3 regions of the Alkalispirillum mobile genome follow, and region 3 is predicted to be linked to each of the others. Evidence: predicted binding sites of a transcription regulator. Region 3 holds the regulator's gene; each other region holds the start of a gene.
What was found. The regulator sigma-54, encoded in region 3, starts transcription at its own class of promoters, with help from an activator protein. The targets are predictions, from matches to a motif close to TGGCANGNTNCNTGCTT.
Positions count from the first base shown of each region.

Region 1: a site for sigma-54 is predicted at 3,262-3,278, ahead of DFR31_RS07550 (HupE/UreJ family protein). Genes of this name have one in related genera too.
Region 2: a site for sigma-54 is predicted at 4,812-4,828, ahead of DFR31_RS10085 (CmpA/NrtA family ABC transporter substrate-binding protein). Genes of this name have one in related genera too.

Region 1 is NZ_RCDA01000001.1:1,577,599-1,584,300, forward strand. Features, by position in the region: gene ureC (urease subunit alpha) at 1-1,071, opposite strand, end outside; gene DFR31_RS07535 (urease subunit beta) at 1,068-1,388, opposite strand; gene ureA (urease subunit gamma) at 1,399-1,701, opposite strand; gene DFR31_RS07545 (urease accessory protein UreD) at 1,712-2,593, opposite strand; gene DFR31_RS07550 (HupE/UreJ family protein) at 2,604-3,206, opposite strand; gene lipB (lipoyl(octanoyl) transferase LipB) at 3,397-4,041, opposite strand; gene DFR31_RS07560 (YbeD family protein) at 4,092-4,370, opposite strand; gene DFR31_RS07565 (D-amino acid aminotransferase) at 4,372-5,232, opposite strand; gene DFR31_RS07570 (D-alanyl-D-alanine carboxypeptidase family protein) at 5,246-6,391, opposite strand; gene DFR31_RS07575 (septal ring lytic transglycosylase RlpA family protein) at 6,462-6,702, opposite strand, start outside.
Region 2 is NZ_RCDA01000003.1:34,493-41,194, reverse strand. Features, by position in the region: gene DFR31_RS10110 (FAD-dependent oxidoreductase) at 1-512, shown strand, start outside; gene DFR31_RS10105 (YgaP family membrane protein) at 606-803, shown strand; gene cynS (cyanase) at 887-1,330, opposite strand; gene DFR31_RS10095 (ABC transporter ATP-binding protein) at 1,417-2,289, opposite strand; gene ntrB (nitrate ABC transporter permease) at 2,387-3,226, opposite strand; gene DFR31_RS10085 (CmpA/NrtA family ABC transporter substrate-binding protein) at 3,230-4,657, opposite strand; gene DFR31_RS10080 (ANTAR domain-containing response regulator) at 4,928-5,509, opposite strand; gene pckA (phosphoenolpyruvate carboxykinase (ATP)) at 5,834-6,702, shown strand, end outside.
Region 3 is NZ_RCDA01000008.1:1,119-7,820, forward strand. Features, by position in the region: gene lptC (LPS export ABC transporter periplasmic protein LptC) at 1-301, shown strand, start outside; gene lptA (lipopolysaccharide transport periplasmic protein LptA) at 288-815, shown strand; gene lptB (LPS export ABC transporter ATP-binding protein) at 812-1,537, shown strand; gene DFR31_RS13490 (RNA polymerase factor sigma-54) at 1,697-3,208, shown strand; gene hpf (ribosome hibernation-promoting factor, HPF/YfiA family) at 3,232-3,579, shown strand; gene ptsN (PTS IIA-like nitrogen regulatory protein PtsN) at 3,643-4,113, shown strand; gene rapZ (RNase adapter RapZ) at 4,159-5,025, shown strand; gene DFR31_RS13510 (HPr family phosphocarrier protein) at 5,073-5,378, shown strand; gene DFR31_RS13515 (type 1 pili tip component) at 5,482-5,823, shown strand; gene DFR31_RS13520 (5-(carboxyamino)imidazole ribonucleotide synthase) at 5,856-6,702, opposite strand, start outside.

The sequences.
Region 1 (6,702 bases), on a different contig from region 3:
CACCGAGAACCCGCCCAGGTCGTGGAGGATGTCCTCGGCGGCAATGGTTTCGCGACGGATGCGCGACTCGGCGAAGGCCACGTCCTCGGGGATGGCCGGGTCCAGGTGGTGGCACACCATGAGCATGTCCAGGTGCTCGTCGATGGTGTTCACCGTGTAGGGGCGGGTGGGGTTGGTGGAGGAGGGCAGCACATTGGCCTCGCCCACCGCCTTGATGATGTCCGGCGCGTGCCCGCCACCGGCCCCTTCGGTGTGATAGGTGTGGATGGTGCGCCCCTTGAAGGCGGCCAGGGTGTTCTCCACGAAACCCGACTCGTTGAGGGTGTCGGTGTGGATGCAGACCTGCACGTCGTGGGCCTCCGCCACGTTCAGGCAGTTGTCGATGGCCGCCGGGGTGGTGCCCCAGTCCTCGTGCAGTTTCATCCCCAGGGCGCCGGCCTCCACCTGCTCGTTCAGCGCATCGGGCAGGCTGGCATTGCCCTTGCCGAGAAAGCCCAGGTTCATGGGGAAGCCCTCGGCGGCCTCCAGCATGCGGTGGATGTTCCAGGGTCCGGGGGTGCAGGTGGTGGCGTTGGTGCCGGTGGCCGGGCCGGTGCCCCCACCGATCATGGTGGTGACCCCGGACATCAGCGCCTCTTCGATCTGCTGCGGGCAGATGAAGTGGATATGGGCGTCGATGTGTCCGGCGGTGAGGATCTTGCCCTCGCCGGCGATGGCCTCGGTGCCGGGGCCGATGATGACGTGCACACCGTCCTGGGTGTCCGGGTTGCCAGCCTTGCCGATGGCGTGGATGCGCCCGGCCTTGATGCCCACGTCCGCCTTCACGATCCCCCAGTGGTCGAGGATGAGGGCGTTGGTAATGACCAGGTCCACGGCCTCGGCGTTGGTACGCTGGCTCTGCCCCATGCCGTCGCGCACCACCTTGCCGCCGCCGAATTTCACCTCGTCGCCGTAAACGGTGTGATCGCGCTCCACCTCGATGAACAGCTCGGTATCCCCCAGGCGCACGCGGTCGCCGGTGGTGGGGCCGAACATGTCGGCGTAGGCGCGGCGGGAAATTCGGGTAGTCATGCGCTCTCTCCTGTTGCCGGCCCCATCACCCGGCCCTGAAAGCCGTAGACATCGCCACTGCCCGCGTAGCGCACCAGCTGCACCGTGCGGCTCTGGCCGGGCTCGAAGCGCACCGCCGTGCCGGCGGCGATATCCAGCCGGAAGCCCCGGGTGGGCTCACGGTCGAAGTGGAGGTGGTCGTTGACCTCGTAGAAGTGGTAGTGGGATCCCACCTGAGCGGGGCGGTCGCCGGTGTTGGTGACCGCCACGGTGAGGGTGTCGCGCCCCTCGTTGAGGGTGATCTCGCCGTCCTCGGTACGGACTTCTCCGGGTATCATGGTGCGCCCCCTAGCGGATGGGTTCGTGAACGGTGACCAGCTTGACCCCGTCGGGGAAGGTGGCCTCCACCTGTACTTCGGGGATCATCTCCGCGACCCCCTCCATCACGTCCTCCCGGGTCAGCACCTGGCCGCCCGCGTCCATCATCTCGGCCACGGAGCGCCCCTCCCGGGCGCCCTCCATGATGGCGCAGGAGATGAGCGCCACCGCTTCCGGGTGGTTGAGCTTCAGGCCCTTGGCCTTGCGCCGCTCCGCCAGCAGCCCGGCAGTGAAGAGCAGCAGCTTGTCTTTCTCTCTCGGGGTCAGATCCATGGGTTCGGCCTCACGTACTCCAGATTCGGGGGGGACAGGGGGGACGCCCGACCACGGGCTCACGGATGGTCCGCCAGACCTGCTCCAGGGTCTGGCGCACCGGCTCCACGCCGGGCCCCAGCACGCGCACCGCCAACAGTCCCTCCGGGCATCGGGTGACCCCCATGCGCACGCCAGACAGTGGTTGCAGCGCCTCACGCAGGTCGCGCTCCAGGCCCTCCGGGGCGGGGGACGCCAGCAGCGTGGCGAACACCGCCTGGCCCTGGAGCCCCCAGGGGGCCTTGCGCAGGGGGTCTTCGGCATCGAGGGAGAGGCGCTCCCGCAGCAGCGGCATTTGCTCGCGATCCACCTCCAACCGTTGGTCCAGGGCACCCCGGGGGAAGTGGTCACCACTCCCCGGACGGCCCAGCGCCACCATCTCCCAGGCGATCAGGCGGGCCCCTTCGCCCAGCTCGAAGCGGTTGATCAGCCGGCTGCGGCTGCCCCCGTGGAGGATGGTCTCCATGGGCAGCCACTCGAACGCGGCCCCCGGCGCCAGCCGGAAGACCTGCCGCTGGGTGGACCAGTCGCCCAGGGAGCGGTAGAACTTGGCGGCCCCGGGGGTGGTCATCAGGGCGTGAGCGCCCTCGCCCACCGCCACGGAGAGGTCCAACTCATCGCCACCCACCAGCCCCCCGGGGGGGTGCAGCAGGTAGGCGTGGCAGGCCGCGCCCTCCGGGTGGAAGGTGCGCTGGACCACCAGCGGCCCCTGGTGGCGTTTACGCACCAGAGCTGTGCGCTCGCCCCGTCGGGCGAAGTCCAGCCGCAATACGCCCTGCCACCCCGGACTCGCGGGCGGGTCAGAAGCGGCCGGCTTGGCCCCTGCGGACCAGGCTTGTTGGGCAACAGCCATCTCGCCGCGCTCAGAACAGGGCGACGAGCACGAGACCGGCCAGCACGATACCCACGCCGGCGCCCCGCGCCAGGGGCATGGCGGGCACGCTCCGTCGGGCCAGGCGCTCCAGGCCCACGCCCGCCGCGAGCAGGCCGGCACTGGCCAGCAGGAAACCCGCGCCGAAGCTCAGACCCGAGAGGCCAGCGGCCATCTCCGCGCCGTGGGCGTGGCCGTGGAAGAGGGCGAAGACCGCCGCCAGCCCCATGCCGGCCGACAGCGGCAGGCGCCCGCCCCAGGCGACCAGGCCGCCCACCAGGAGCACCGAGCCGAGAATCCCGAACTCCACGGCCATGGAGGGCGCGGAGGCCAGGCCGATCGCGAAACCCGCCACCATCGCGGCCAGGAAGGCCGCCGGGAGCAGCAGGGCCTTGCGGGCATCGCCCTGCTGGCTGGCCCAGACCCCGAAACCGGCCATGGCGAGCAGGTGATCGAGGCCCACCAGCGGGTGCAACAGCCCGTGGCCGAAACCGCCGTGGACATGGGGGTGCGGGTGGGGGTGCGCCAGGGCCAACGGGGCGACCACCAGGGCCAGGAGCCCCAGGAGGATGGCAAGGGGGAGGGTACGGTTCATGATCACCTCGACATGCAAAGAGTCAACGGAAGGCGGGTACGCCTGTCCGTTGCCTATCCAAGTTGCATGCCAGCCGTGGTGACCCGGGAAATCAGCGGGTTGTGCACTTCAACGGCGCGCCGGCCCGCACCGCAACGGTGCGGGTGGCGACAAGCGCCCTATCCTGGTGCGGCGGGCGGTGCCGCCGCGCTCAGGAAGACGGGGTGCCGTACTCGGCGATGGCCTCAAGGCAGTGCAGCGCCAGGTCCGCCTCCAGACGCTCGTAGGGGGTGGGCACGCCCAGATCGAGCAGGCGGGTGACCTCCAGCCCGGGGTAGCCGCAGGGGTTGATCCGGCTGAAGGGCTCCAGGTCCATGTCCACGTTCACCGCGACACCGTGGTAACTGCAGCCGCGCCGCACCCGCAGGCCCACCGAGGCCACCTTGCGTCCGTCCACGTAGACACCGGGGGCGTCGTCACGGGCGGCGGAGGCAATGCCATAGCCGGCGAGCAGACTGACGACCGTATGCTCCAGGGCGGAGACCAGGCTGCGCACGCCCAGCCCCCAGCGGCGGAGGTCCAGCAATGGGTAGAGCACGATCTGGCCCGGACCGTGGTAGGTGACCTGGCCGCCACGGTCCGTCTCCACCACCGGGATGGCACCGGGCGCGAGGATATGCTCGGGCTTGCCGGCCTGGCCCAGGGTGTAGACCGGCGGGTGGGAGACCACCCAGAGCTGGTCCGCGGTGTCCGGCCCGCGCTCGTCGGTGTACCGGCGCATGGCCTCCCAGGTCTGGCGGTAGTCACGCTCGCCCAAGTAACGCACCTGGATGTCGGTCAACGGGCACGGGGGCATAGAGACTCCTTGGAAGCGGGCCCAGCCGCAAGGCAGGCACAGGGGACCCCCTACAGGGTCATCAGGATCGCCTCTTCGGCGTGCAGCGAGCGGTAGATCGCGTCCAGCTGCGGCCGGCTGTGGGCGGTGATGGTGGCGGTCACCGAGATGAACCGGCCGTTACGGCTCTCGGAGATACGCAACTCCACCTGCTCGGGCCGCTCCAGGTGCTCGGTGAGCACGGCGCGGACCACCGATTCCACATCCGCCTCGGCGCGCCCCATGGCCTTGATGGGAAAGCGGCAGGGGAATTCCAGTGGGGTGTTGTCCTCGTCAAACTGCTGAACCATCTTACTCTCCAGCGGCAAAGGCCGCCTTGTACTCATCGAACCAGGTGCGCGCCTGCCGCCAGAAGGCGCCCGGGCGCCCATCACCCACCGGCTCGCCATCCAGCCGGGTCACCGGCAGCACCTCCTTGGTGGAACTGGTCAGCCAGATCTCGTCGGCGCGGGCCAGTTGGTCGGCGCTGATGGCGCTGCACTGGCAGGGAACCCCGCGCTCGCGCAGCAGCTCCACCACGAAATCCCGGGTGACACCGGGCAACAGGTTCGGACTCTGGCGCGGCGTCATGACCTCATTGTTACACACCACGAAGACGTTACTGGCCGCCCCCTCGGTCAGCTGGCCGTCGCGCAGCAGCAGCGCCTCGTCGGCACCGGCCTCGATGGCCTCCTGGCGGAGCAGCACGTTGGGCAGCAGTGCGGTGGTCTTCAGGTCGCAGCGGCCCCAGCGGTTGTCCCGCAGGCGGATGGCGCTTGCGCCCTCGCCAGCCTCCGGGCCCAGGGGCGCCGGCAACGGCGAGACCGTCATGAACACCGTCGGCCGGGCGTCGAGGGGGAAGGCGTGGTCCCGCACCTCGGGTACGCCGCGGGTCACCTGCAGGTAGACCCCCGCGTCACCGCCCCCCGCGGCCTCCAGCAGTCGGGCGATCATCGCCGCCCACTCGGCGTGGCTGTGAGGGTTGGGCAGCCGGATGCCCTCCAGCGTCTGGTCCAGCCGGCGCAGGTGCTCGGGCAGGCGGAACGGGCGCCCATCGTAGGCAGGGATCACCTCGTAGGCCCCGTCACCGAAGAGAAACCCGCGATCCATCGGGGAGATGCGGGCCTCGTCCAGGGGAAGGATCTCGCCGTTGAGATAACACAGTCTGCTCATGCCCATCGGCCCCTTACTGGAAGCGCAGCAGCACGTCGTCCACCACCCGGCGCCAGAGGCTGCCCTCGGCGACGGTCTCGCGGGCCAGCAGCGGCTCCTCGTGCATGACTTCGCCCTGTAAGCGGACGACCAGGCGGCCCACCTGATCACCGGCCTCGATGGGGGCGACGAGCGGCTCATCGATCCGCAGGCTCGCCTCCAGGTTGTCGTACTGGCGGCGTGGGATGGTCAGGTAGAGCTCGCCGTCGATGCCGACCCCCAGGTCCTCCATGTCGCCTTTCCAGACGCGGGAGCGGGTCAGCTCCTCGTTATCGTCGTACAGGCGGTGGGTCTCGAAGAACCGGAAGCCGTAGTTGAGCAGTGACTGGGTCTGGTCCGCCCGGGCCTGCTCGCTGGAGGTGCCGAGGACGACGGACACCAGGCGCATGTCATCGCGCTCGGCGGAGGCCGCCAGGTTGTAGCCGGCCGCACTGGTGTGGCCGGTCTTGATCCCGTCCACGCTGGAATCGCGCCACAGCAGGCGGTTGCGGTTGGACTGGCGGATGTCGTTCCAGGTGAAGCTGCGCTCGGAGTACCAGCTGTAGTACTCGGGGAAGTCGCGCACGATGGCGCGGGCCAGGAGGGCGGTATCCCGGGCGGTAGTCTTCATCGCCTCGTCCGGAAGACCGGTGGCGTTGGCGAAGTAGGTGTTCTCCATGCCCAGCTGCTCGGCGTAGCTGTTCATCACCTGGGCGAAGGTCTGCTCGTCGCCCGCGAGGTGTTCGGCCAGGGCCACGCAGGCGTCGTTGCCGGACTGAATGATCACCCCCCGCATCAGGTCCGCGACCCGCACCTCGTCACCCGGCTCGATGAACATGCGCGAGCCGGGGGTACGCCAGGCCCGCTCGCTGACGGTGACGATCTCCTCCAGGTCGACGTTGCCCTCGCGCAGCTCGCTGAAGACCACGTAGGCGGTCATCATCTTGACCAGGCTGGCCGGATCGCGCTGCTCATCGGCATTCCCTTCGGCCAGGATCTGCCCGCTGCGGGCGTCCATCAATACGTGGGACGCGGCCCCGACCGAGGGTGCCGCCGGTGTGGGAATGGGGATCTGACCGACGGCCGAACTGGAAAACAGGACCAGCAGAGACAGCAGGCAGGCGATGATCAGCTGACGCATGGGTTCAACTCGCTCACGATCGGTTGTGGGGATTGGGCATTGTACACAGTGGCGTGCGGTGCGCCGCGGCCTAGCGTTCGACCAGGTGGAAGTCCAGCAGCCCCTGGCCGTGCAACTCGCCGTGGGCCTGGTCCACCGCCCGCATATCGGTCATTGGCCCCACCTTGACCCGGTGGACACCGTTCTCGCTATGGACCCGGACCGGGGCGGATAGTTTGCTCGCCAGGCGGTCACGCAGGCGTCGGGCGTTGTCCTCGTCACCGAAGGCGCCCAGTTGCAGGAAGTAGCGCCCCTGCTCGGCGCTGCTGCCA
Region 2 (6,702 bases), on a different contig from region 3:
AGGCCGGTGCCGACCAGATCATCTGGTGCACGGCCGGTGAAGCGCTCATCCCGGCCCGGCGCCCCGGCGACTGCGCGGTGCAGGCCACGGACATGCTGGACGTGCTGCGCCGCTACGGCGATGGCGAGATCCAGCCCGCCGAGGGGCGCGGCCTCCCGCTGTCCTCGGTAGACCGCATCCTGGTGATGGGCGGGACCGGCCTGCTCAAGGGCTTCCAGGCCGCGTTGGAGGACCACCTGGGCGGCCGGCTGGCCCCCGGGGTGCAGGCCCACGGCACCGTGGGCAGCCCCATGCAGTGCATGCTCAAGGGCGTCTGCGCCCAGTGCCTGCAATGGCAGGTGGACCCGGAGACCGGCAAGCGCACCCGGCCGGTGTTCTCCTGCGCCGAGCAGGATCAGCCCCTGGCCTGGATCGACCTGGACAACCTGGCTGCCCGCCAGCAGCAGAACCGGTTGCTGGATCAGCTCACCGGGCAGTGGGTGGACTATGTTCTGAAGCAGGCCGAGAGCTGATGCCGATCCGGGCTTGAAAAGCGGACAAATAAGGCGCACGCTGATATTCTATATTTATTGAATACATCAGCCCTTAATCCGGAGGCAACAAGCATGAACCTGACCAAGAACATGGGCACCATCGACCGGGCGATCCGCGCCGTGGTTGGCGTCATCCTGCTGGCGCTGGTCGTAGTCGGCCCGCAGACCGCCTGGGGCCTGATCGGCATCATCCCGCTGGCCACCGCCGCCATCGGCTGGTGCCCCGCCTACATGCCGCTGGGCATCAGCACCTGCGAAAAGAAGGCCTGACCCGGACACCCGGGACCACAGGCAAAAACGCCCGGGGGCCGATGGCCTCCGGGCGTTTCTTTTTTGCGGGACGGGCCGCTGCCCTACCAGCGCTTGTAGGGCAGGAACTTGCCGTTCAGGGTCAGCACCACCCGGTCGCCCTTCGGGTCCTCCACCTTGTCTACCTCCATGGTGAAGTCGATGGCGCTCATGATGCCGTCACCGAACTTCTCCTGGATCACCTCCTTCAGGGTCTCGCCGTAGACCATCACCACCTCGTTGAGGCGGTAGACCAGCGGGTCGGAGAGCATCTCCTGGTAGCGCTGGCCCTTCTCCGGGTAGACCTGCAAAGCCGCCCCCACCTCGCCGGGTAGCCCCAGCACGCCGCAGAGTTTCTCGGCCTGATCGGCCAGCAGGCTGTTCTCGCCAAGACAGGCGGAGCAGATGAAGACCGGCGACATGCCCGTGGCCTCGCCGATGGCCTCCCAGCTCATGCCCTTCGACTGCTTGGCGGCCAGGATCGCTTCACGCATTTGTGACTTGTTCATGGTTGTCATCCTCTCGAAGATCAAGGGTTAGGTAGCACGGCTACGCCGCGTTCAAGGTAGTACTCACCCGCCGTGGCAGGTGCGGTTCAGCCATTGGCAACCCGCTTTCCGGGCTCCGGTTCCTCGCCGACATTGACCTCGGCCGCTTTGCGGGTGCCGCGTTGCCCCTGCAGCTCACGTGAGCGCCGGACCAGGAAGTCGACCAGGTGGTTGCGGGTCGGGTAGTAGTTGGGGTGCTCGATGATGGAGGTCCGGTCCCGGGGCCGGGGGATATCCACCTTCACCGCCTCGGCCACGTGGGCCTCCGGGCCGTTGGTCATCAGCAGGATGCGGTCGGAGAGCAGGATGGCCTCGTCCACATCGTGGGTGATCATGAACACCGTCTGCCCGGAGTCGCTCCAGATCCGCAGCAACTCGTCCTGGATGGTGCCCCGGGTCAGGGCATCCAGGGCGCCGAAGGGCTCGTCCATGAGCAGCAGCTTGGGCTCGATGGCGAAGGCGCGGGCGATACCCACCCGCTGGCGCATGCCGCCGGAAAGCTCCGACGGTCGGCGGTTCTCACTGCCCTCCAGCCCCACCAGACGGATGTACTTCATGGCGTGATCGCGCACCTGCTGACGGCTCCAGCCGGGCCAGCGGGCCTGGGTGGCGAAGACCACGTTGGCCAGGGCGCTCTTCCAGGGCAGCAGGCTGTGGTTCTGGAAGATCACCCCCCGGTCCAGGCTGGGGCCCTTCACCTCCTTGCCATCCATGAAGACGTTGCCGTCGGTGGCCTCGTCGAGGCCCGCCAGCACGTTCAGGATGGTGGACTTGCCGCAGCCGGAGTGGCCGATCACACAGATGAACTCGCCCTTCTCGATGTTGAAGTCCACTCCGTCAAAGACGGTGAGCGGGTCCCCGCCGCGGGCGGCGGGAAAGGTCTTCTTGAGGCTCTCCACCTCGAGGAATGCATGACTCATAGGGTCTCTCCCGGGGCGGCCCCCGGCGCTCGGCCGGGGGTGGATTGCCCACAGTGACGTTGTATTCGGATGCCTGAATGCAGTGTGGTACCCGGGCTCATTCGGCGTACTGCACGGCCCGGGTGGCCATGGCCAGCATGCTGTCCAGGATCATGCCGACGATCCCGATCATGAGCACCGCGAAGATCACGCTGGTCAGATCCAGGTTGTTCCACTGGTTCCAGACGAAGTAGCCGATGCCGGTCCCACCGACGAGCATCTCGGCGGCCACGATGACCAGCCAGGAGATCCCGATGGCGATACGCATGCCGGTGAGGATCGTGGGCGCCGCCGCCGGCAGGATCACCGAGAAGGCGGTTTTCACCGGCGAGAGCTGCAGCGTGCGCGCCACGTTCAGCAGGTCCCTCTTGACCCCCGCCACCCCGAAGGCGGTGTTCACCAGGATGGGCCAGACGGAACAGATGAAGATGACGAAGATCGCCGACTGCACGGAGTCCTGGATGATGTAGAGCGCCAGGGGCATCCAGGCCAGCGGCGAGATGGGCCGCAGCACCTGGATGTAGGGGTTAAGCGCCTTCTGCATCACCGGTGACATGCCCACCACGAAGCCCAGCGGGATGGCCACCAGCACCGCCAGGCCGTAACCCGCCAGCACCCGGCTGATGGAGTAGGCCAGCTGCGTACCGATACCCTTGTCGTTGCTGCCCCGGTCGTAGAAGGGGTCGGAGAGCTCCGTCACCGCCAGGCTCAATACCTCCGACGGCGCCGGGATGTTGCTGCTGGAGCTGCTGCCCCCGCCAGTGAGCATCTCGTACTCGCTCAACTCTTCCTGACCGGGTATCAAAGCCCCGCCCACGCTCCATTCCCAGATCCCCAGTATCACCACGAGCATGGCGAGGCTGAGGGCGAAGGCCTTGAGGTTCTCGCGACTCAACATGGCTTAAGACCTCCGGATCTCGAAGCTGTCCACATAGGCCTCCGGCTGCTCGGGGTCGAACTCCTTGCCCATGATCATGTGGCTCTTGTAGGTGACCTCCGGCGGCTCGTAGCCCAGTTCGCGCATGACCCGGCCGCATTCCGTGGCCAGGTAGACCTCTTCGGCGATGCCCTTGTAGTCCACGTCGCCGTCCACGTAACCCCAGCGCTTCATCTGGGTCATGATCCACACCGCCATGGAGTGCCAGGGGAAGGGGTCGAAGTCGATCCGGTCCGGGTCCTCCTTGACGTTGCCCAGCCCGTCGGCGTAGCGGCCGGTCAGCACCTGCTGAATCACCGAGACCGGCTGGTTCAGGTAGTTGCGCGGCGCGATGGCCTCGGCGATCTCGGCCCGGTTCTCGTGCTCGGAAGAGTAATGGGTGGCCTCCACAATGGCCTTGAACAGGGCCCCGAAGCTGTTCGGGTACTCCTCGGCAAAGGCGCGGCTGGTGGCAAAGGCGCAGCAGGGGTGGCCGTCCCAGATCTCCTTGGTGAGCATGTGGATGAAGCCCACCTCCTCCCAGACCGCCCGCTGGTTGAAGGGGTCGGGGGCCAGGTAGCCGTCCACATTGCCGGCCCGCAGGTTGGCAACCATCTCCGGCGGCGGCAGCACGCGGATCTGGATATCCCGGTCCGGGTCCAGGCCGTGCTCGGCAACGTAGTAGCGCAACAGGAAGTTGTGCATGGAGAAGTCGAAGGGCACGGCGAAGCGGAAGCCCTTCCACTGGCTGGGGTCGCGCTTGTCCTTGTGCTTGTTGTGCAGCGTGATGGCCTGGCCGTTGATGTTCTCCACCGCCGGCATTATGAAAGGCATGCTCGACGAGCCGGTGCCCATGGTCATGGCCAGGGGCATGGGGGTGAGCATGTGGGAGGCATCATACTCCCGGTTCATGGACATATCCCGGGCCACCGCCCAGCCGGCGGTGGAGCGCAGGTCCACGTTCAACCCGTAGCGCTCGTAGAAGCCCATGGGGTGAGCCATGATGATGGGCGTGGCGCAGGTGATGGGCACGAAGCCCACGGTCAGGTCGCGCTTCTCCGGGTCACCCAGGTTGTCCTTGAGCAGGGCCTTGGCCGCGTCCAGCGGGAATATGGAGCCCACCGCCGCGGCGAAGGTGCCGGCCCCCACCGCCTTCAGAAAGAAGCGCCGGCTGGCGTCGTGGTGACCGAACAGGGCGCGCACCACCGCGCTCTCCACGGCCCGGTCGAACATGGCCTCCTTGTCGACGCCCTGCTTCGCGGCGAGCATCGGGTTGGTTTCCTGCTCCACCGGGGTGGCCCCGTGGTCGTGGTGGGCGTGTTCGCTGCCGCCGCAGCTGGAGCAGGTGCAACCCGCCCCGTGGCGCAGATCCGCCTCCGGGTTGAACGGGTCGTTGAGTGATCGGTTGCTCATGGTTCATACCTCCCGCCGAAAACAAAAAAGGGCGCGGCATCGGCCGGAAGCCGACGCCAGACGCCCTTGCCTGCAAAGCCTGTTTCAATGCCTGCCACAACCCGCCGTTGGGTGCCGCGCTGCGACGGACAGAGCACTGATGTCAACAATCTAAATTCAATTTACGTGCCAGGTTTGTCTTTTACCGTTAAAACATCGTTTTACGAAAGAAAGTCAGCCCCCGTGGCGGGGCGGCTGCACGCTAGCGGTGCGAGCATGCACCGCCGCGGGTCAACCGTGGGCGAGGCCGGCGTCGGCCAGCAACCGACGCGCCAGACGCGGAATAGGCTGGCCGCTGTTCATGGCGCGCCGGCGCAGCAGGTGGTAGGCATCGGCCTCCCCCAGCCCCTCGCGCTCCATCAGCAGGCACTTGGCCTGGTGCACATCACGCTGCTCGGCGAGCTGGCGGCGGGTGTCCGCCAGCTCGCGGGCCAACCCCTGGAAGCGCTCATACTGCCGGATGGCCAGGCGAATCGCCCCCTGCACCCCTTCGCGCGGCACGCCCCCCACGGCGTAGGCACTGAGCCCTGCCGCCGCGGCTGTGCTCATCAGTTCCGGGTCGTGATGAACGGAGCCGTTCATCACTGGCCCCGGGTACCGCCCCCCGCGGCTGCACAGCCCCTCCAGGGTGTCGCGTTTGCCCGATACCGCCTCGGTGATGACCACCTCCGGCTCCTCGTCGAGCACCCGCTGGTAGAGGTCATCCTCGCCCTGCACGGTGGCCACCACGGTGAAGCCTGCTACCTGCAATGACTCCTCGAGCCAGGCCGAACGCTCCGGCGAATCATCAACCAGCATGACTTTGGTGACCATGAGCAACTCCAGGGGCTGAGCCCGTCAGCATTGATGCAGTGCAAAACAATACAAGGTGCGTGCCAATGGCCAGGCCTGGCGGCAAAACAGGAGGTTGCATAAAACCGGCGGGTACCGACGGGGTGTGTCGCGCCCGCCGGTGGTGCGCGCATTGAGCGCTGGAGCACGCCAGCGCACCAAGTTGGACGTTGGGGGCCACAAACTGGCTATCGGGGGCGGCATTAGCCTTCATCACGCGGTAACATATGCGCCATCGTCCGGCCAATACATTCAATAAAACGCACAGGCCGCCCCGGCAAACACGAATACACGAGGAGCTAGCAAGTGACGTTCTCCCTGGAAATGCATGGCATCGAGGTGGCGGAAGTCCTGCGCAACCCCGCGCCCGCGCGGCTTTACGAGGAGGCCCTGGCCCATGAGAAGGGCTCGGCCATCTCCTCCACCGGTGCGCTGATCGCCCGCTCCGGCGAAAAAACGGGGCGCAGCCCCAAGGACAAGCGCGTCGCCGATCACCCACAGGTCACCGACGATGTGTGGTGGGGGGACGTGAACATCGATCTGCAACCGGACAGCTTCGATGCACTACAACAGCAGGCGGTGAACTACCTGAACACCCGCGACCGGCTCTACGTTATCGACGCCTATGCCGGCTGGGATCCCCGCTACCGGGTGAAGGTGCGAGTGATCTGCGAGCGGGCCTACCACGCGCTGTTCATGCACAACATGCTCATCCGCCCGACCCGCGAGGAACTGGCCGAGTTCGGCGAGCCCGATTACACCATTTACAACGCCGGCCGGCTCTCCGCCAACCAGGAGGTGCCCGGGGTCAACTCGAAGACCAGCGTCAGCCTCTGCCTCAGCCGGGGCGAGTTCGTGATCCTGGGGACGGAATACGCCGGTGAGATGAAAAAGGGCGTGTTCACCATCATGAACTACATCATGCCCAAGCAGGATGTGCTCTCGATGCACTGCTCGGCCAACGAGGGCCCGGAGGGCGATGTCTCGGTCTTCTTCGGCCTGTCCGGCACCGGCAAGACCACCCTGTCCGCGGACCCCCGCCGCCGGCTGATCGGCGACGACGAGCACTGCTGGACCGACGAGGGCGTGTTCAACATCGAAGGCGGCTGCTACGCCAAGGCCATCGGCCTGGACCGCCACGCCGAACCGGAGATCTACGACGCCATCCGCTTTGG
Region 3 (6,702 bases):
CGCCACCGGGGCCAACTGGTACGGTACCGCGCCACGGGGCAGCGCCTGGGACGAGGCCGAACGCGTGCTACTGCACGAGGACGTCCACTTCTGGCGCCCGGAGAGCCCAGTCAACCGTCCACTGCAACTGGACACCTCTGAGCTTTGGCTCTACCCCGAGGAGGACGTGGCGGAGACAGAGGAACACGCCATACTGCGCCAGGACGCCTCCCACACCGAGGGCGTGGGGGCCAAAGCCTGGCTCAAACGTCAGCAGATCGAATTGAAATCCGAGGTAAAGGGTCATCATGAACTGCCGTAACGCCGCGGCCGCCCTGGTCACCGCCCTGACCTGCCTGGTGCTCATCACCGGGGCGCAGGCCCGCACCCCTGACCGCGAGCAGCCCATAGACCTGGAATCGAATCGCGCCGAAATCGACAACGTACGCGGCATCAGCACCTATACCGGGGACGTGGTCCTCACCCAGGGCAGCATGGTGATCACCGGCGACCGCATGGTGGTCCACACCCGCGAGGCCGATGACCGCCGGGTACTCGACCGGATCGAGGTGGACGGCAGCCCCGCCACCTACGAGCAACTGCCGGAGGACCAGACCGACAAAGTGCACGCCGAGGCCCCGCGGATGGAGTACTACAGCCGCGGCCCGCAGCGGATTTACCTGCTGCAGGGCGCAGAGCTGTGGCAACGGGAAAACCGCATGTCCGGCGAGGAGATCCGGGTCAACCTGGAGACCCAGGAGGCACAGGCGGAGGGCCGCGAGGACCGGCGCACGCGCACCATCTTCTTCCCGGCCGAGGAGACCGACGACCCATGAGTCGTCTGGAAGCCCGGTCCCTGGTCAAGCGCTACCGCCGCCGCACCGTGGTGGAGGAGGCCTCGCTGACGGTGAACGCCGGCGAGATCGTCGGCCTGCTCGGCCCCAACGGCGCGGGCAAGACCACCTGCTTCTACATGGTGGTGGGGCTGGTGCGCGCCGACGGTGGCCAGATCCTGCTCAACGGCGAGGACATCACCGCCCTGCCCATGCATGCCCGGGCCCGCAAGGGCGTCGGCTACCTGCCGCAGGAGGCCTCGGTGTTCCGCAAGATGACCGTGGCCCAGAACATCATGTCCATCCTGGAGACACGCCCCGAGCTGAGTCGCAAGGGCCGCGAGGAGCGACTCCAGGCCCTGCTGGACGAGTTCCACGTGCCGCATCTGGCCAACCAGAATGGCATCAGCCTCTCGGGCGGGGAGCGGCGGCGGGTGGAGATCGCCCGGGCGCTGGCCGCCGACCCGCAGTTCATCCTGCTGGACGAGCCCTTCGCCGGCGTTGACCCCATCTCTGTGGTGGATATCCAGCACATCATCCGCCAGCTCACCGAGCGCGGGATCGGCGTGCTGATCACCGACCACAACGTGCGGGAAACCCTGGGTATCGTGGAGCGGGCCTACATCCTCAGCCAGGGCCGGGTCATTGCCCGCGGCAGTGCCGACGAGGTTCTGGCCAACCAGGCCGTCCGCGAGGTCTACCTGGGGGAGCATTTTCGGCTTTGACCCCCTTTCCGCGGTAAACTGGGAGTACAGGCAGATACCCGGCCCGGCAATGGGCTAGCATGGGATTATCAAAGCGGTGCGTGCCACGACATACATGAAAACAAAGCTCACCCACATCACGATCAATCAGAACGGCCCCCGGGCCCGTTGGGATCGGTCATGAAGCAGTCGCTGCAACTCAAGCTCGGCCAGCAACTCACCATGACACCCCAGCTGCAGCAGGCCATCCGCCTGTTGCAGCTCTCCACCCTGGATCTGCAAATGGAGATCCAGCAGCAGCTAGAGTCCAACGTCATGCTGGAAATGGCCGAGGACGAGCAATTGGAGGACGAGCAGCGGTCGGAGGCGGACGAAGCTGACCAGAACACCGCCGACGAGCCGGGCGAGGACACGAGCGGCGAAGAGCAGAGCGATGCCGAAGCCCCCGCCGCCGAGGAGCCCGCCGCCAGCCAGCAGGACGACATCCCTGACGACCTTCCGCTCGACTCCAGCTGGGACGAGATCTACGACGGCAGCACCCCCTGGAGCCAGCCCGACAGCGAGGATGAGGACCGCGACCCCTGGGCCAACCGCTCCGGTGGCGGTGAAAGCCTCCACGAGCACCTCACCTGGCAGGCTGAGCTCACCCCCTTTACCGAGCAGGACGCCGTCATCGCCCAGGTCATCATCGACTCGGTGCGCGACGACGGGTATCTGGGTGCCGACATCGAAGAACTGATCTCCGCCCTGCCCGCCGAGTGGGAGGTGGAGCCCGAGGAGGTCGAGGCGGTCCTGCGCCGCATCCAGCACTTCGACCCGGTAGGCGTGGCGGCACGCGACCCGCGTGAAGCGCTGCTCATCCAGCTTGAGCAGCTGCCGCCCGACACCCCGCTGCTCACCGAGGCCCGCACGCTGGTGGACCAGTACCTGGACATGCTGGTGCAGCGCCAGTACGCCCAGCTGTGCCGGCGCATGAAGCTCAACCAGGAGCAACTGCGCGAGGTGCTGGCCCTGGTCCAGACCCTGGACCCGCGGCCCGGCTCCCAGATCAGCGACGACGAGACCCAGTACGTGGTCCCGGACGTGGTGGTGCGCCGCATTCACGGCCGCTGGCAGGTGGAGCTCAACCCCGACACGGCCCCGCGGCTGCGGGTCAACAGCTACTACGCCAGCCTGATCAAGCGCGCCGACAACAGCAGCGACAACACCACCCTGCGCAACCACCTGCAGGAGGCGCGCTGGTTCATCAAGAGCCTTCGCAGCCGCAACGACACTCTGCTGAAAGTGGCCCGTTGCATCGTCGAGCGCCAGCAGGGCTACTTCGACCACGGCGAGGAGGCCATGCAGCCGCTGGTCCTGCGCGAGGTGGCCGAGGCGGTGGACATGCACGAATCCACCATTTCCCGGATCACCACCCGCAAGTACATGCACACCCCGCGGGGCACGCTGGAGTTCAAGTACTTCTTCTCCAGCCACGTGCAGACCGTGGATGGCGGCGAGTGCTCGGCCACCGCCATCCGCGCCCGTATCCGGCGACTGGTCGCCGACGAGAACCCGGCCAAGCCACTCAGTGACAGTCGCATTGCAAATATCCTTCAGGAAGAAGGCATAAACGTGGCAAGACGGACCGTAGCCAAGTATCGTGAGGCCATGGCCATCGCCTCGTCATCCGAGCGCAAGCGACTGGCCTGAACCGCAACGTTGAAGGAGGCGGCATGCAAATACAGATAACCGGCCACCATGTGGAAGTCACGGACGCTCTCAAGGACTATGTCCACGACAAGTTCAAGCGCCTGGAGCGCCACTTTGACAACCTGGTGGACAGCCACGTCATCCTCTCCGTGGAAAAGCTTCGCCAGAAGGCGGAAGCCAACCTGCTGATCAGCGGCAACCGGCTGCACGCCGAGACCACCAACGAAGACATGTACGCCGCCATTGACGGCATGGTGGACAAGCTCGACCGGCAACTGGTCAAGCACAAGGAGAAGGTGACCGACCACCACCGCAGGGAGGGCGCTGCGCAGAAGGCAAGTGCAGGGGCCGCGGACGTAGACGCAGAATAGCCACAGCAAACCACTGGCGGCCGGCGTCCTGCCGGCCCCGGCCGCCCTGGGCTGAACATCATCATGAAAATCGCCGAACTCATCACGCCGGACCGAATCCGTTGCGAAGCCGAGGTCAGCAGCAAGAAACGCGTGCTGGAACAGCTCAGCGACCTGCTGACCACGGACGACACCACCCTGGCCGCCCCCCAGGTCTTCGACCGCCTGGTGGCGCGTGAGCGCCTGGGCAGCACTGGCCTGGGCCATGGCGTGGCGCTGCCCCACGCCCGCATGGAGGGCATAGAGCAGGCCCGGGGGGCGCTCATCCGCCTGGGCGAAGGCGTCGACTTCGACGCCTTTGACCGCGAACCGGTGGACCTGCTGTTTGCCCTGGTGGTGCCGGAGCACTTCACGGACGAGCACCTCCAGATCCTGGCCGACCTGGCCGAGATGTTCAGTGACAGCCGCCTGTGCGAGCGGTTGCGGGCCACCGGGGAACCGGAGCGGCTCCACCAGCTGCTGGCCGAGTGGCAGGGTAGTGAGACGGCAGGGTAGCGGCCACCGACACGGCGGCCGCCAGAAGGCGGAGCACCGACATCCATGCAGAACCTCAGGTTGATCATCATCAGCGGCCTGTCCGGGTCCGGAAAGAGTGTGGCGCTGCACACGCTCGAGGATCAGGGCTGGTATTGCATCGACAACCTGCCCGTCGGTCTGCTCAGCGCTTTCGCCCGCCACGTCAACGACAGCTGCCAGGGGGCCAGCGGCCGCTACGCGGTGGGCATCGACGCCCGCAACCGGCCGGAGGACCTGGCCCGCATCCCGGAGATACTCGACGAACTGGGCGGTCTGGGGCTGAACAGCGAGGTGTTGTTCCTGTTCGCCAACCACGAGACCCTCATCACCCGCTTTAGCGAGACCCGCCGCCGCCACCCCCTCAGCGGCGACGATGCCACGCTCGCCGATGCCATCGCCCGGGAAGAGACCCTGCTGGCACCGCTGCGTGCCCGCGCCGACCTGACACTGGACACCAGCGACACCAACGTCCACCAGCTGCGCGACCTGATCCGCGAGCGGGTGGAGCACCAACCCGGCCGGCTCTCGCTGCTCTTCCAGTCCTTCGGCTACAAGCACGGCATCCCGTCCGATGCCGACTACGTGTTCGACGCCCGCTGCCTGCCCAACCCGCACTGGGAGCCCAGGTTGCGTCCGTTCACCGGGCAGGACGCACCGGTGCAGAGCTACCTGGAGGCGCAGCCGGAGGTGGGGCGGCTAATGCAACAGATCGAGGAACTGGTCAGCACCTGGCTGCCCGCCTTCCGCAAGGAGGCACGCAGCTACGTCACCGTCGCCATCGGGTGCACGGGCGGCCAGCACCGGTCCGTCTACCTGGCGGAGCAGCTGGCGCGGCGTTTCGATAACGGCACGGATGCCGTCAGTGTCCGCCACAGGGAGTTAAGCCATTGAGCTGCCAATCCGGGAGCAACCCCCAGGAGCGCCACGGAATCACCACTGTGCCTAGCGAAGAACTCGACATCGTGAACAAGCTGGGGCTGCATGCCCGTGCCGCCGGCCGTTTCTCCGCCCTGGCCTCGGAGTACCCTTGCACCATCCGGGTCACCCGCGGCGAGCGCACGGTGGACGGCAAGAGCGTGATGGGCCTGATGATGCTGGCGGCCGGCTGTGGCAGCCGTATCCAGGTGGAGGCCGACGGCGAACAGGCCGAAGAGGCGCTGACAGCGCTTCGCGACTTGGTGGCGGACGGCTTCGGTGAGGGCACCGGCCCGCAGCGGAGCCATGACACCCCCTCAGACCACTGACCCCCTCCACAGCGCCCGTCCGGGTGCATAATATGGGTGTACGGGGGCCATCATCACAGCCCGCGACGCAATCACCGCCACCATCAGAGGATACCGGGAGCCTATGCAACTGAAGCAGTTGGTCGAGACTTGGGAAGAGACCGCCGCCGAGCAGCGTACGCCTTACGAATACCGGGTGCGCCTGCCCCTTGCGGATGCCGCGAAGCTCGGCGCGCTGGCCGAGATGTACCCCGGCCGCTCCGAGGAGGACCTGATCACCGACCTGCTGGGCACCGCGCTGGATGAACTCGAGGCCACCTTCCCCTACGTGCAGGGGCAGCGGGTGGTGGCCGAGGATGAGCAGGGCGACCCCATTTACGAGGATGCCGGCCTGACCCCCCGCTTCAAGGCGCTCACCCGCCGCAAGCTCGACGAATTACGCGAGACCGGCAAACGCGGGAAGTAGCGGCAGGCGCCGGAAAGCGGAGCGGCGGTCAGTCAGCGATGACCGCCGCCACCCCGTAGCCGCTCCCGGGCCGCCAGGGCGCGGCGGGCCGCATCCTCGCGATCATCCCCGAACGCGGTCAGGTGACCCATCTTGCGGCCGGGCTTGGCATTCGCCTTGCCGTAAAGGTGCAGCTTGGTCTGGCCGTCGGCGAGGGCGGCGGCCCAGTCCGGTTCGCCGTCCTGCCACAGGTCGCCGAGCAGGTTGACCATGGCGGCCGGCCGCAGCAGCCGGGTGTCCCCCAGCGGCAGCCCGGCCACCGCCCGCACCTGCTGCTCGAACTGGCTGCTGAGCGAGGCGTCGAAGGTCAGGTGCCCGGAGTTGTGCGGCCGCGGCGCCAGCTCGTTGACCAGCAAGCGGCCATCGCTGGCCACAAAGAACTCCACGCAGAGCACACCGACCACGCCGAGGGCCTCGAGAATACCCCTCGCGATGTCCTCGGCCTGCTCGCGCAACTGCGGCCCCACCGGCGCATCGGGCAGGGTCACGTCCAGGATATGATCACGGTGGCGGTTCTCGAAGACGCCGTAATGGGCAAAGCTGCCATCCGTACCGCGCGCGGCCACCACCGAAACCTCCATGTGGAAGTCCACGAAGGCCTCCAGCACGGCTGCCTGCCCGCCGATCGCCTGCCACGCACCGGCGGCATCCGCGGGGGTGCGGATCAGGGCCTGCCCCTTGCCGTCGTAACCGAACCCCGCGGTCTTGAGCACGGCCGGCGTCCCCAGCCGCTCCAGTGCATCGACGAGTGCGGCCTCGCTCTCCACGGTGGCAAAATCCCCCACCGGGAAGCCCTGGTCCCGCAGCCAGGTCTTCTCCCGCCAGCGGTTCTGCGCAATA